2 regions of the Mesorhizobium sp. M0244 genome follow, and region 2 is predicted to be linked to the other one. Evidence: predicted binding sites of a transcription regulator. Region 2 holds the regulator's gene; the other holds the start of a gene.

Region 1 (3,409 bases), on a different contig from region 2:
GACGCTTTCAAGGCTGGCGCGGACCTCCGGGTCGATGCGCAGCGCCGCCAGCGGCAACGGCGCGAGAAGCGCTTCCTCCTCGCCATCGGCGACGATGCGGTCGCCGGAAAACCGCGCCGCCGCCCAGGCAGCACCTGGTGTGGCGGCAAGCCCGGCGCGGACATCGAAGCCCTGATGGAAAAAGCGCGACAGGATGTCGTCCAGCATCGAGCGTTCGCCGCCGAAAAGATGGGTGCAGCCGGTGACGTCGAGATAGAGGCCATCGGTTCCATCGAGCGCCACCAGCGGCGTGTAGCGGTCGCACCAGTCGGCGAGGCCTTCGAGCAGGCGCCGGTCGGCCTCCGGATCGGCCTCCACTATGTCGATCGACGGATGCATGGCGCGTGCGTCGGCTATGCCCATGCCGCGCTTCAGATTGAGCGCCTCAGCCCGTTCGTCGAGGGCGGCGATGCGCTGGGCGTTCCTGTCGCGATGGCTGATCACCAGCGGCAGGTGATCCGACGGCCGGGAACGCCAGGACCGCCCCAGACGCTGCCGCAGGATCCTCTCGGCGGCGAGATGCGGAAACCACAGGGACAGGATTCTTTGCCCATTCCTGAGCTCTTCCTTGCTCGCCCCGTCTTTCTTCGAATAGGCGTTCATCGGGGTTCCACTCCAGTGTGAATTGTCCGGGCAAGGCCGTGCGGCTCTTGCCGATGGTAACGGTGAAGGCGGGTCGGCCGATCGAGCCGGCGAGCGGCCCGGCGATTGTCTCGCGCGCTGCCGCGGGTGCCGCCGACAGGACGAGGCGGACGGGCGCTGCCGTCGGCTCGGGCTCGCCGGCCTGGCGCAGCAGGAACAGCGGCCGGCCCGCACTCTGCGCCCGGGCGTGCAGCCGCCGCGTCGCGGTGAGGTCAAGCCGCTGCGGGTTGCCGCGGATTTCGAGGATGACCGCGGCAAGCGCCGTCATCCGGGCAGCCTCCTCGGCGACCCACAACGCATCGAGGAGCCTTGGCGCCTCGGAAAACAGCAATTGCTCCGGCTCGATGCCGAAGAAGGCGTGAAGCCCCCTGGCGTAGGGGAAGCCGGCCTCGCGGAAAATCTCTGATGTGCCGATCCACAGCACCGGCAATCGCGGTCCCTGGCTGAGGATCAGGCTGACGAGCGACAGGACAAAGCCGGCGACGGCCCCGGCATCGCGGGTCGCGGCACTATGAAACTCGCTCAGCGCCGCCTTTGGCAGGCCGCCGCTGAGCGCAGCATCGAGGCGCTCGGCACCGGTGCGCAAAAACGCATCCTGCGAAGCCACGGCGAGGCCGCGCCGGACAATAGTTAGATTCCGAGGGGGCGTCAGATCCCGAGGGAATGTCAGAGTCTGGGGGCTGACATCCGCATCAAACGACGAACCGGCCGGCGCCTCCAGGCGCTCGGGCAAGGTCCCTTCGATCTTCGCGATCTGGCGGCGCAGGGCAAAAACAGTCTCCCGCGCCACGGCGCTTGTCGCCATGACGGTCAGCTTCCACTCACAATTGTTCCTGTTATGTTCCTATAGATTCCAGAGGGCGGCCAAAGAGTCAAGCGGAGTCATGGGGAATTTATTCCTGTAGTGGGAACATGACACGGGCGCTCCAGCCCGGCCATTTGCCGAGTCCGGCCTGAAAGCCTATATGCCGGGATCAAAGGACAACGCATGGCTCGCATCTACCAAACCCGCATCTGGCACGACCAGCTTTCGCCGTCGATGGAGGAAATGGAGTTCCTGGCGCTGGAGGCTTATGCCCATCTGCCGGAGGAATTTCGCAAGCTGACCGGCGAGATCGTCATCCAGATCGCCGAATTCCCGACCGACGAGATCATGGACGACCTGTCGCTGGAAACGCCGTTCGACCTGCTCGGCCTGTTCGAGGGGCGCGGCATCGCCGAGCGCTGGAATCCGCAGACCGGCGAGGGGCCGAACCGCATCACGCTCTACCGTCGCGCTATCCTCGACTACTGGGCCGAGAACGAGGAAACGCTGGGCGACATCGTCACCCATGTGCTGATCCACGAGATCGGCCACCATTTCGGCCTGTCGGACGATGATATGGAGAAGATCGAGGAAGCGGCTGAATAGGGGGCATCAAATGGGCATGACGATCGGCCAATTCGACCGGCCGGTCCGTTAGAGACGATCAATTGTCGATGTTGACGCCGCCCCTCATTGCCCTGCCGGGCATTTCTCCCCGTATAGTGACGGGGAGAAAGAAGCTGGCCGCAGCCTCGGCGCTGTTCTACAACGTTGGTGATTGGCGAAATCGCCGATGAGAGCACCCCTCTCCCCGTCACTATACGGGGAGAGGATGCCGGTAGGCAGGTAAGGGGCGGCGCCAACGGCCTGGAACGGGCGATGGGCAAACTCAACCTGAAGCTAGGGCAGTGGGCCATAGCGCCCACAGGATAGAGCCGAACCCTACCAGTCGCTGAGCTTGGTGTCGGGGCCGTATTCCTGGCCCTCGATGTCCTTCACCACGGCCTGGCCGCAGCGCATGGTCTTGGCTTCCTTGTCATAGGCATAGGTCGGCGAGCCGAACAGGTGCCAGCCCTTGTTCAGCGCCGCCGTCACCTTGTGGCAGAAGCTGGCATCGTCCGGGCCGGACAAAAAGCGGTAGAGTTTCATTTTTCATTCCTGTCGTAAGTGCCAATCATGCCCCGATGACGGCGGCCTTCGCCAGCAGTTTTTCGGCCTGCGCCAAATGCAGCCGTTCGACCATTTTTCCGTTCAGCGCAATCACCGCCTTGCCGGCATTTCCGGCAAGCGCGAAGGCTTCCTTGACCGCGCGTGCCTCGGCCATCGCTTCAGGCGACGGCGCAAAGGCGCGGTTCGCGGCCTCGATCTGGGCCGGATGGATCAGCGACTTGCCGTCGAAGCCCATGGCGGCCGCTTCCGTGCACTCGCGCGCAAACCCGTCCATTTCGCGAAAATCATTGAAGACACCGTCCAGCAGGTCGAGGCCGCCGGCGCGCGCCGCCAGCACCATCTGCATCAGCCACGGCACGAGATAGCGCCGGTCGGGCGTGGCGAGTATGCCGGTGTCCTTGACCAGGTCATTCGTTCCGGCAACGAAACAGACCAAACGGGAGGCCGGATCGCGGCCGAGCTCGGCGATCGGCCCGATGTTGAGCAGCGCCTTGGGCGTCTCGATCATCGCCCATAGCTTGACCTCGTCCGGCGCAAAATTGTCGTCGAGCACGTCGCCGGCCTCGAGGATGTCGCGCGGCGTGTCGACCTTGGGCAGCAAGATGGCGTCGGGCTGGCATTTTGCCGCGGCCAGCAGATCGTCGGCGCCCCATTCGCTCGACAGCGCATTGATGCGCACGACCATCTCGCAACGCCGGCTGGAACGGCCGGCGAAAATCGCCGCGAGTTTTTCTCGCGCGGAAAGTTTATCGG
Region 2 (3,409 bases):
GAAGGTGACAGCACTGACCCGCGTTACCGGCAAGACCGGAGTCGAGATGGAGGCGCTCACGGCCGTCTCGGTAGCTTGCCTGACGATCTATGACATGGCCAAGGCGGTCGACCGTGCCATGGTTATCTCCGGCATCAGGCTGGTTGAAAAGACCGGCGGCAAATCCGGCGACTACAAGGTCACCGGGGTCACCGGAGATGGGACCACCGGGGCGGGCCGATAATGGCGCTGGTCCCAGTTGCCGAGGCGCTCGAGCGCCTGCTGCACGGCGCAGCAGCGCTGCCGGGCGAACGCGTCGCACTGCTGGATGCCGCAGACCGCGTGCTGGCGGAGCCGGTTGTGGCGCTCCGCACCCAGCCGCCGTTCAATGCCTCCGCCATGGACGGCTATGCCGTGCGGGCCGCCGATATCGCGTCCCTACCAGCAAAGCTTTCGGTGATCGGCATGGCGCCAGCCGGACGCGGCTTTGCCGGGGCGGTGCAGCAAGGGCAAGCCGTACGCATCTTTACCGGCGCGCCGCTTCCCGAAGGCGCCGACACCATCGTCATCCAGGAGAACGTCCGCGACCTCGGCGGCGGCAGCGTCGAAGTGACGGAGCCGACGGTGCAAGGGCGCAACATCCGCCGCCTCGGGCTTGATTTCGCCAAGGGCGACGTCCTGCTGGGCCAGGGCCGCCTGCTAGATCCGGCGGCCTTGTCACTGGCAGCATCGGCCAACCACCCCGAGGTCTGCGTGGTCAAGCGGCCGCTGGTCGCCATCATCGCCACCGGCGACGAATTGCTGCCGCCGGGCAGCGAGCTTGGCCCCGACCAGATCATCTCGTCAAACGCCTATGGCGTCGCCGCCGCCGCACAGTCGGTCGGCGCGCGCGCGCTCGATCTCGGCATCGCGCCGGACCGCAAGGAGGCGATCGCTGCGCTGGTGACAAAGGCGGTGAAGGCCGGCGCGAATGTCATCGTCACGCTGGGTGGTGCCTCGGTCGGTGACCACGACTTCGTCCATGACGTGCTGACCGGGCAAGGCATGACCCTCGATTTCTGGAAGATCGCCATGCGGCCCGGCAAGCCGCTGATGTTCGGGCGGCTGGGCGACATCCGCTGCATCGGCCTGCCCGGCAATCCGGTGGCAAGCCTGGTCGGCACCCAGCTCTTCCTGAAGCCGCTGCTGGCGCGGCTCGGCGGCCGGGCCTTTCAGCAGGATATACGTCGGGCGCGGCTCGGCGCTGCCATGCCGGCCAATGATCTCAGGCAGGATTATGTGCGGGCTGTTGTCAGGCACGACGCCGGCACGCTGGTGGCGACGCCGTTCGGCATTCAGGATTCCTCAATGCTGAAAATGCTGGCCGATGCGAACGGGCTGATCGTTCGCGCACCGTTCGCACCCGCCGCGGCGGCGGATGCTCCCTGCGACGTGCTGATGTTACGCTGAACAAACCGTCAACACATTCATTAAACTTTAAACAGTTGCGGAACACAAATGGAACAGATAGTGTTTGTTCTGGGTTTGTTTTTCTGATTCTGTTGGGGGTCGCTATGCTGACACGCAAACAACACGAACTGCTGATGTTCATCCACGAAAGGCTTAAGGAAAGCGGTATCCCGCCCTCCTTCGACGAGATGAAGGAAGCGCTCGACCTGGCTTCCAAATCAGGAATCCACCGGCTGATAACGGCGCTGGAGGAGCGCGGCTTCATTCGCCGTTTGCCCAACCGGGCCCGTGCCCTGGAGGTGCTGCGCCTGCCCGACTCGATCGCCCCAGGCCTCAATGCGGCACGCAAGTTCTCGCCGAGCGTCATCCAGGGCAGTCTTGGGCAAGGCGGTCCTGGGCAGGGCAGCCTGGGACGGCAAGGCAAGCCGACATCGTCGCGCGTCCCTGCAGCCGGCAATGACGACGATGTCGTCGTCGCCGTGTCGATCCCGGTGATGGGCCGCATCGCCGCCGGTGTGCCGATCGACGCCATCCAGCACCAGACGCATTCGATCTCCGTGCCGCCGGACATGATCATGGGCGGCGAGCATTATGCGCTTGAGGTCAAAGGCGATTCGATGATCGAGGCCGGCATTTTCGACGGCGACACGGTCATCATCCGCAATGCCGATACGGCGAGCCCCGGTGAGATCGTGGTGGCTCTGGTCGACGAGGAGGAAGCGACGCTGAAGCGGTTCCGCCGCAAGGGCGCCTCGATCGCCCTGGAAGCCGCTAATCCGGCCTATGAGACGCGCATCTTCGGGCCAGACAGGGTCAAGGTGCAAGGCAAACTCGTCGGGCTGATCCGCCGCTACTGAGTTGCGCCCTTGGGTGTGGTGCCGGCTTTAGGCTTGTCGGCCTTGCGATATGGCGGCAGGCCTCTGGCCTCGCGTGAAAACTTCCGCTGCATATGCCAGGGCCGGTATGATTTTTCGACCGCGAAGCGGATTTCTGCGCGCGTTGCCGCTTGTGGATCGAAATACACGGCGGCACTTCCCGCGCGCGCCAGTTGCCGTTTGGTGACGACGAGGACCAGCCGGTCGTAGTAGCAGGGGTTATGGGCGGTGGCGTCGTCGATGACGATCAAACTGGCAAAAGCACAGGCTGGCCGCGCAGTATCCCGGTCCTTGGCTTGCGCGACAATCGCACCGGATGGATGGCGGGCAAGGCAGAGGCCCTCCGTGCAAATGAAAGGCATGCCCGCTGGCAGATCGGCTGGGTCGGCAATGTCGAATTGCGGGTCGTTCTTTCCCGGTGTTTCCGGCGCGACGATGGCCTCGGAGGTCAGGGCGCGTTTCCAGTTGTCGATGGTGAATTCATTCGGGCGTGCTCGGTTGACCGCGAGTTCACCGCTGCCGATCGGCAGCGCGACCAGCCGTGCGTCCTCCGAGATCAATACGTCGGGTGCGCGCGTCTGCGTAGTCGTCAGCAAGCCGGCGAGCGCGAAAGGAAGTGCCGCGAGCCGCAGCCAGGTCGTGGCCATGCTGGCAATTATGAGACCGATCGTCACCAGAAGGACCGATCTCAGCGAAATCAGCCCGACCGCGTCGATCGGCGAGCGCTCGGAGATCCATCCGGACAGGGCGATCATCGCCGTCAGCCCCTTGCCCATCACATAGAGGAAAGGCCCATCCGCGCCGAACGGCATCGCCAGCGCGCTGAGGACCGCGCAAGGCATGACGACCAGCGAGACAATGGGCATGATCGCCAGATTGGCGAACAGGCTGAGCGGCGCCACGCGCTGGAAATGCCATATAGCGAAAAGCGCCGTGGCGCCCCCTGCAATGATCGAGGTCATCGCGAGGCCGCCCATGCCCAACAGAACCTTTCGGGTGGCGAAGCGTAGCGGCGACCGCCGCGGTGGCGGCGTGGTGGCCCTGCCGGCGCGGTAATCGGACCAGCCGGCATAGGCGCCGACAAGGGCCGCAGTCGCGGCGAAGGA

Evidence for each region. The regulator LexA, encoded in region 2, represses DNA repair genes until DNA is damaged. The targets are predictions, from matches to a motif close to TGTTCNNNNTGTGTTCNG.
Region 1: a site for LexA is predicted at 1,510-1,527, ahead of NKJ08_RS16765 (ImuA family protein). Genes of this name have one in related genera too.

The regions. Positions count from the first base shown of each region.
Region 1 is NZ_JAMYSE010000024.1:30,952-34,360, forward strand. It holds gene NKJ08_RS16760 (DUF6504 family protein) at 1-483, opposite strand, end outside; gene NKJ08_RS16765 (ImuA family protein) at 425-1,486, opposite strand; gene NKJ08_RS16770 (metallopeptidase family protein) at 1,670-2,092, shown strand; gene NKJ08_RS16775 (DUF1737 domain-containing protein) at 2,429-2,635, opposite strand; gene NKJ08_RS16780 (HpcH/HpaI aldolase/citrate lyase family protein) at 2,661-3,409, opposite strand, start outside.
Region 2 is NZ_JAMYSE010000006.1:2,691-6,099, reverse strand. It holds gene moaC (cyclic pyranopterin monophosphate synthase MoaC) at 1-223, shown strand, start outside; gene NKJ08_RS06885 (molybdopterin molybdotransferase MoeA) at 223-1,428, shown strand; gene lexA (transcriptional repressor LexA) at 1,533-2,285, shown strand; gene NKJ08_RS06875 (ComEC/Rec2 family competence protein) at 2,279-3,409, opposite strand, start outside.